DNA from 2 places in the Acetobacterium sp. KB-1 genome. Region 2 is predicted to be linked to the other one. Evidence: riboswitches for the same ligand, from Rfam matches in the RefSeq annotation. Region 2 holds a riboswitch; the other holds the start of a gene.
The links. Region 2 has a riboswitch for cyclic di-GMP ahead of DOZ58_RS01070 (nucleotide sugar dehydrogenase). Riboswitches for the same ligand answer to the same signal wherever they lie in the genome.
Positions count from the first base shown of each region.

Region 1: another riboswitch for cyclic di-GMP. It lies ahead of DOZ58_RS06625 (bifunctional diguanylate cyclase/phosphodiesterase); the one in region 2 lies ahead of DOZ58_RS01070 (nucleotide sugar dehydrogenase).

Region 1 is NZ_CP030040.1:1,437,925-1,442,360, reverse strand. It holds gene DOZ58_RS06635 (aldo/keto reductase) at 1-399, opposite strand, end outside; gene DOZ58_RS06630 (glucose-6-phosphate isomerase) at 598-1,935, shown strand; cyclic di-GMP riboswitch class I at 2,121-2,196, shown strand; gene DOZ58_RS06625 (bifunctional diguanylate cyclase/phosphodiesterase) at 2,224-3,720, shown strand; gene DOZ58_RS06620 (LiaF domain-containing protein) at 3,790-4,248, opposite strand; gene DOZ58_RS06615 (phosphohydrolase) at 4,429-4,436, shown strand, end outside.
Region 2 is NZ_CP030040.1:222,483-226,918, forward strand. It holds gene dtd (D-aminoacyl-tRNA deacylase) at 1-301, shown strand, start outside; gene DOZ58_RS01060 (MBL fold metallo-hydrolase) at 321-950, shown strand; gene hemZ (coproporphyrinogen dehydrogenase HemZ) at 958-2,409, shown strand; cyclic di-GMP riboswitch class I at 2,586-2,680, shown strand; gene DOZ58_RS01070 (nucleotide sugar dehydrogenase) at 2,760-4,079, shown strand; gene DOZ58_RS01075 (polysaccharide deacetylase family protein) at 4,096-4,436, shown strand, end outside.

The sequences.
Region 1 (4,436 bases), 1.2 Mb from region 2:
TTTTTTACAGTCGGCCAATGCGTCATAACCGCCCCCCGGCCCCATGATGGTTTCATAGGCGGCCATGGTTTTGGCATTATGAAACTGGTAGAGATCGATGGAATCGGTTTGGAGATCGCAAAGACTGGCTTTTACATCGGCGATGACATCATCGTAGCGAAGCTGCGGCGTTTTGGTGGCCAGAAAAAAATGTTCCCGACCCCATTGTTTAAGGGCTTCCCCAATCATTTTTTCACTATTTGTGTAAGCTCTGGCTGTGTCAATGAAATTGACGCCTTCTTCAATCAGGTTTTCAATGATCTCATCGACTTCCCATTGGTTACAGCGTTGAATTGGAATACCACCAAACCCAATAAGGGACACTTCTAATCCGGTTCTTCCCAATAGTCGCGTTTCCATTTTACACCTCTTCTTTTCTTGATTTTGCTTATTTTAACATATCAAATAAAAAAAGTCACCTCTTATGAAGGTGATGACAGAAGATTCGCCAAATTTCAACATTCTTTCAGAATGACGGAGAGACATCATTTGACACGCTATTCCGTAATGTAGTAAAATGAAAATACATCTCAATCGTATTAGAAAGAAGGTAAAGAAATGAGTATTCAGTTCGATTTCTCTTATGCAAATATAGACGCCAGTGAATTTGAAAGTCGGTTTGACCAGTTAACGACGGTCAATGATCAATTAATGAATAAAACCGGGGTCGGTAATGAATTCCTTGGTTGGGTTGACTATCCGGTAAAATATGATCATGACGAATTTGCCCGCATCAAAGCGGCGGCAAAAAAAATTAAGGAGCGCTGTGATGCCTTGGTTGTTATTGGTATCGGGGGATCTTACCTGGGTTCCAAGGCAGTGATATCGGCATTGACCAGTCCTTTTTATAATGAAGAACCACGAGGCATGCGAAAGGCACCTAAAATTTATTTTGCCGGACAGAATATCAGCGGAAAATATTTAGAAAATCTGTTGGCGTTACTAAAGGATCAGGAAGTCTGTGTCAATGTGATTTCAAAATCCGGTACAACCACGGAACCCGCGATGGCGTTCCGCTTTTTTAAGAAATTTCTGGAAGAAAAATATGGCAAAGATGAAGCGAAGGAACGCATTTTTGTCACAACGGATCAGGCTAAAGGGGCACTAAAGTTTATGGCCGACGAAGAAGGCTATGAGACCTTTGTAATTCCCGATGATGTGGGCGGGCGTTACTCGGTTTATACCGCGGTCGGTTTGCTTCCCATCGCTGCGGCTGGAATTGATATTGATGCGTTGATGGAGGGGGGAAGATCCGGTTATGAGGATTATAATAAACCAGAGTTTGAAAAAAACCCCTGTTTTCAATATGCGTTGTATCGGAATGTTCTTTATAATCGGGGTAAAAATATTGAAATTTTAGTCGATTACGATCCCTCGCTGGAGTATCTGGCTGAGTGGTGGAAACAATTATTTGGTGAAAGTGACGGAAAAGATGGCAAGGGTCTCTTCCCGGCCTCGGTTCATTTTTCCACAGACCTTCACTCGCTGGGCCAAATGATCCAGGATGGCCCGAAGAATCATTTTGAGACGGTGATTGTCATTGACGATGATCAATCGGATATCAAAGTTTTTAACGATGAAAAAAACCTCGAAGGACTCAATTACCTGACCGGTTGGGAAATCGATGCGGTGAATGAAAAAGCCTTTATGGGGACATTATTGGCACATGTAGATGGCGGCGTCCCGAATGGGGTTATTCATCTAAAAAAACTGGATGCTTTTCACATTGGCAAGCTGATTTACTTTTTCAAGAAGGCCTGTGGTTTAAACGGCTATCTGTTAGGGGTAAATCCCTTTGATCAACCAGGGGTAGAAGCGTATAAGAAAAATATGTTTGCGCTACTCCATAAACCGGGATATGAAGAGTTGACAAAAGAACTGGAAAAACGTTTTTAAGGCGGTCAAGTTATTTTGTTTAAATGCGGCAGAGTGAAAATAAAGTAAAAAAAGTTTAACAAGGAACGCAAGACATAATGTTACAATTATGATACAATATCGAAAAATCTAATACAAAATATCTATAACCTCTGCAGATTAAGAAGCATAATTTATGAAATTTGCAGTTGGAATAGAAAAAATACGGAATTAAAGGGCAAAACTGTTGTGAAATAGTGACGCAAAGCTAAAGGGACTTTTATAAGTTAGCCAGTTACTCAATTAGATTTGACAATTTAGGAGGTAGCGGTGAAGACTTATAACGAAAAAAAGTTATTAATCCTCAGCTTTGCGTTGTTTTTTTTGGTCATGATGGTTTTTATAGTTCACTCAGTTTCTTTTTTTCAGCTTTCTGATCAGGCGATTTTTGGTATTCTGTTTTATAGTTTTTCGTTTATAGGCATTTTTTTTATCAGCCTGACCAGCAATTATTTTGTTTTCAAGCTTAAGAAAGAAATCTTAAAATTAAAGCGGATGCAGGATGTTGACTTTTTGACGGGCTGTCCCAATTGGATCAAGTTTAAACGCGACGTCGAAACGCTCGTTAAAAAAGACCAGACCCAACCCTATGCCATGATCATTTTTGATGTCGATAAGTTCAAGGCGATCAATGATTTATACGGCGATCAGACAGGTAATGAGGTTCTGACGGCAATTGCCCGGATTTTAGAAGAACACCTTGAAACAAATGAGTTGTTTTCGAGAATCGCAACCGACAATTTTAGTGTTTTAATGAAATATAAAGGTTACGGGCAGTTTTCTCAGCGGGTCGAAAAACTGATTCACGAGATTAGTGGCTATTCTCCCAAGTTTATCATTGGTATTTCGATGGGCATTTATCTCATTGAGGAAGACAGGGATATCCATACCCTTAGCGATCGGGCCAATATGGCCAAACGTTCGATAAAGGATAACTCCCAGGTGAGTTACGCCTTTTATGATGACGGGATGCGTCACAGCATGATGATTGAGAACGCGATTGAAAATAGAATGGAAATGGCCTTGCGTAATCGTGAGTTTGAAGTATATCTTCAGCCTAAGTATTTGTTTTCAGATGAGCACATAATCGGCGCAGAGGCGTTGGTGCGGTGGAATGATCCTAAACGGGGCATCTTGCCGCCCAATGATTTTATTCCCCTGTTCGAGAAAAATGGGTTTGTGAAAAAAATCGATACCTATATGTTTGAAGAAGTGTGTAAACTGCTGCAAAAATGGAAAAAGGAAATGGATCAACTGACAAATATGATTATTTCGGTTAATTTTTCCCGGCTCCACCTGGAAAATACGTTATTGCCGGAGGAATTGCTGGCCATTGCCAATCGCTATCACATCGATCCGAAGATGATTGAAATTGAATTAACGGAAGGAACTGTTTTTGACAATGAAAATCAGATGGTTGCGATTATGAACCATTTAAAGGCTTCCGGGTTTCATATTTCGATTGATGACTTTGGACGAGCCTATTCATCGCTCAATACCCTTAAAAATCTGCCGGCAGATATTTTAAAGCTCGATAAAGCTTTTTTTACCGAAGATAATGCGCGGGGAAAAAAGATTATTACCAGTATGTTGAATATGGCTAAGGATTTAGATCTGATCACGGTTGCCGAAGGGGTTGAGACTCAGGAACAGGTCGATTTCTTAAAAGAAAAAGGTTGCGATATTGCTCAGGGTTTCTTTTATGCCAAACCCATGAATGTCATTGAATTTGAAGATTTTGTCAATAAAAAACTGAAATCGGCTTAGGCTGATTTCAGTTTTTTGAGGTGTTGGCGTTTTATTGATGTTAAGAAAGTGTTTTACAAAAAAATGTTCTTACTCGGATGCATTTTCGAAATTAAGACCACCACAGGTGATATCGGCAAAAACGGAAAGAGCTACCGAATGATCGGGGTCCACACAAACCGTATTGTCGGCAATGCCGCCAAATTTACAGGTATCAACAATTTTTAATTTAAAATTATCGGGAACGATGATGTTCAGACCGCCGCTGATGATACTGATATCCATGCGATAATGGTCTTTTTTAGTAACGACATCTGAAAAGTCAAGCTGCATGCCGCCAAAGAAAGCTCCGATTTTTGTATCCTGCATGGTCTGATCCCGATAATCTTTCATTTTTCCGCCGTACAGAACGGTTTCATCCAAGGAGTCAGCACTGTTGTCAAGGCTCGCTTCAAATTCCTTGCCTTTTTTGATCACGCAAGCATGATAAAGGGCGATCCCAGTTGCAAAAACAACACCTGTTCCGATGAGTAGCTTTTTAATTTTCATGGTCTTTCCTTCCTGTTCTTTTTTATTTAGTTTATCATGATTTCAATAATAACCGTACCTTTTTTTGTTTTTTTTAAGAACTTCACCGATAATTTTAACTTAAAATAAAGATACTATGCTATAATATTTAAAGCTTCTATTCAGTTTTTCTGAATAAATAACAGTAAAAGAAAGGTCTCAATGGAAAC
Region 2 (4,436 bases):
CCTGAGAATATTTGAAGATGCTGATGGAAAAATGAATCGGTCCATTCTTGATGTGGATGGGGAACTTTTGCTGGTTTCTCAGTTCACCCTTTATGGTGACTGTCGAAAAGGGCGGCGCCCAGGCTTTACCCGAAGTGGCCCAGTGGACCAGGCCGAGAAAAAATATGCTATTTTTGTTGATAAATTGAAAGATCAGCCAATAAAGAAAATTGAAACCGGTGTTTTTCAGGCCGAAATGGAAGTCTTAATCGTCAATGACGGGCCGGTAACTTTGTTACTTGACAGTGAAAAGAAATTTTAGATAAATTAGGGAGAAACAGATGAAAGTAATAAAAAAATCCCTGGGACAGATGGGAACGAACTGCTATGTGGTCTGGGATGAAAAAACGTTGGAAGCAGCAGTCATTGATCCCGGGTTTGAGGATCAGCGGATATCTGATATCATTAATGAAAACAAACTGAAGGTGAATTATATTTTGCTGACTCACGGTCATTTTGACCATCTTGGTGGTGTCAATCAGATTAAAAAGTTAACCGGTGCCAAGGTTCTCATTCATGAAAATGATGCTGATTGTCTTATTGATCCGCGACGTAACCTTTCGGTTCTGGCAGGCATGTCGATGATATTGGAACCGGCTGATGGTTTTTTAAATGAAAATGAGACCATTACCTTAGGTAATATTGCTTTCCGGGTGATTCATACACCAGGCCACTCAAAGGGCGGTATCTGTCTTCTGGCAGAGGATCAGCTTTTTGCCGGAGATACCCTTTTTAATACCTCCATTGGTCGGACTGACTTTGCCGATGGTGATTTGAATGAATTGCTAAATGGAATTAAATCAAAATTGTTTGTTCTGGACGATGCAACCACTGTATTGCCGGGACATGGCGAGAATACGACCATTGGGTACGAAAAAACGAACAATCCTTTTTTAAAGGGGCGTTTTTAGAGAGCCGATGAGAGTACTTCGCTTTGATTTAGAACGACCGGAATTGGAGTATTATTTCCACGAATTATATCAGGCCTTTGACCCAGGCGTAAAAAACGTCGTATCGGGAGCTGCTGATGGTGTATTATCTCAAAGAAAGCGGGGGAATCAAGTCATTCTGACCCTGACATGGGACGATGGAAAAACATTAACTCGGGCCTTTCAAGTTAATAACAGTGATGATCCTCTTGAAAATAGTATTTACAAGGGGTTTCTTTATGATTTTTTATCTGAGTATTTTGACAGGCAGCTGCAGTGGGGAACATTAACAGGAATCAAACCCGTTAAAATGGTGCAAAAGTATGTAAAACAAGGGTGGAGTCCAACAGAAATCAACAATCGATTCAGAAAATACTATCGGGTCAGTCGTGACCGCACGGACTTATTGATGCGGATTGCAAAAAAACAAGCTGATTTTATTCCCGCTGTACAAGCGTGTGCAAATTCTCACCTGATTAGTCTATATGTGGGGATTCCGCTTTGTCCGTCCAAATGCGATTATTGCTCCTTTGTATCCACGATCGTCGACAAAAAGGGTGAAAATCTTGAACAGTACTTTGATCATTTGCTTGTTGAAATAAAAAAAACTGGCGAAATACTAAGCGCTTCAGATTTACGGATTGATACTTTATATATTGGTGGTGGAACGCCGACGGTGTTAAGCGCCATTCAGTTGGATGCGCTGATGTCATCGTTGGAAGAATCCCTTGATTTATCCCATCTCAGAGAATATACCTTAGAAGCAGGGCGACCAGAAACCATTAACCGAGATAAGCTAAAGGTTGCAAAAGATCATGGCGTGGAGCGGCTTTGTCTCAATCCCCAATCGATGAATCCGCAAACGTTGCAAAGTGTGGGAAGACCATGGGAAGCCGGACTGATCGAGAAACAGGTAGCACTCGTCAAATCCTTCGGCTTTAAAACCTTGAACATGGATCTGATTGTGGGATTGGGAAATGAAACACCGGATGATTTTTTACGATCACTGGACGCTGTTATTGCACTTGCACCAGAAAATATAACGATCCATAATCTATCGATTAAAAAGGGCTCCAGAATCAAAGATCAAAACGGGATTGTCGTTAAAGAGGGCTATGGTGAAGGCTTTTATCAGGCGGTGAAGAGCCGTTTAAGTGGTGAAGGTTTTGAACCCTATTATCTGTATCGTTTAAAATACACCAGAGATAACAGTGAGAATACGGGGTATGCAAAGCCGGGACATGAAGGGATTTATAATATTCTGATGATGGCTGAATGCCAGTCTACTATCGGTATCGGAGCCGGAGCAACGGGAAACCTCTATGATCCAGTTACCGATAATATCAGAAAGGTCTTTACGGTTAAGGACGTGAGGACTTATAATGAACGGTTTGAGGAGATTGTGGAGAAGAAGTGTGAAGCTTATAAACAAACACTTTAAACGGGTTTGACAAATTAAGATGTTTACTAACGGTTAAAGAATAATAGGCTGTAATTTCCTAAATAGTAACGGAAAAAGATATTTTGTAATGTAGTTGTAATATTATTCAAAATTATATTGACAATTTGTAAATGCTCATGCTATTATTAATTGCTCCAAGAATTGCATAGTGTGATATTAAGTAAAGGCAAACTTAACGAAAGTTGAAGACGCAAAGCATAGAGTCTAAAGTCGCATGTAATTGTGCGACTATGATAGTCTAGCTACCATAATTATGGTAGCTTTTTTTTTGTTCGCAATTGTTATTTGCAGCAGTTTAAGTCTATTACAAATATATGAAAGAGGTATTTATGGGCATATTTGAGGAAATTTGTCAAAAGAAGGAGAAAATTCTTGTTGTTGGCCTTGGTTACGTAGGAATCCCCTTGGCGATTGGATTTTCGGAGAAGGTTGATGTTATCGGCTTTGATATTGATAAAACTAAAATTGACAAGTATAAAAACGGAATTGACCCGACAAATGAAGTCGGAAATGAGCGAATAAAAAAGACAGCATTAGATTTTACATGTGACGAAAAATGTATTGCAAATGCTAAATTCATTATTATTACAGTTCCAACACCAATTTTTCAAGATAAAAGGCCAGATCTAAATCCGGTGATTGAGGCAAGTAAAATGGTTGGTAGATATATGAAGAAAGATACCATAATTGTCTTTGAGTCTACAGTTTATCCGGGAGTTACCGAAGATATCTGTATACCAATATTACAACAGGAATCAGGCTTGATTCCGGGAATTGACTTTTCAGTCGGTTATTCGCCTGAACGAATCAACCCGGGAGATAAGCAACATCGACTAAAAAACATACCCAAAATTGTTGCTGGATTAGATATTGAAACGCGCCAAATAATTGCTAATGTATATCGATTGGTAGTGGAAGCAGATATTTTTGAGGCTGAATCTATCAAGGTAGCAGAAGCGGCTAAAATTGCTGAAAATGCACAAAGAGATATAAATATTGCATTTATGAATGAATTAGCAATGATCTTTGATCATATGAATATAAATACTGAGGACGTCATCAAAGCAATGAACACAAAATGGAATGCACTGAATTTTTACCCTGGCCTAGTTGGGGGGCATTGTATTGGCATAGATCCATATTATTTTATATATGAAGCAGAAAAACTTGGCTATAATTCACAAATTATATCTGCTGGAAGAAGAATCAATGATGATATGAGCAAGTTTGTTGTTGAAGCAGTATTTAGACAATTAATTAAAGCGGATATTAGTATCAAAGAGACAAATATCTATGTTTTAGGTATTACGTTTAAAGAGAATTGCAAAGATTTAAGAAACTCAAAAGTATGGGATATTATTGAATTATTAAAAGGGTATTATTTAAATCCAATGATATGCGATCCAACTGCAGATAAGGAAGAAGTATATAAAGAGTATCAATGTTGTTTGGTTGATGTTGATCAGATAAGTGATGCTGATTGTATTGTTTTCGCAGTTGCACATGATGATTTTAAGTGTCTTTCCCTGAATGAAGTTAAAAAGATGTATCGCAAAATTGAAACTGCTGGTAAAGTATTGATTGATATAAAAAGTATATTCAATAAAAAAGAGGCTGAAAACTTTGGCTTTCAGTATTGGAATCTGTAGATAAAGGGGATTGAGTTTGAAAAGCTTTCGAAATGTTGGAAATGGGATTAAAATCATAAGTGTAGCAGTTTTCCTGATCTTATTACTTACCTTAGTATTTTACTTTCTTTTTAAAGATTCAAGTACTCTGATAAGTGAAATGATCGTAAATAAAATTCAGTATGATGCTTCAAAAGAGATTGATGACGCTTTAACCAGATTAAGCAATGATCGTCAGAAAGCCGACATTATAGTAGGTACAGAAACAAATAATGGTGTCATAGCACTAACCTTTGACGGTCTTTCAGACCGGGAAACAATGGATAAAATTATTGTTTTACTGAATGAAAATAAAATGAATGGAACATTTTTTGTTTC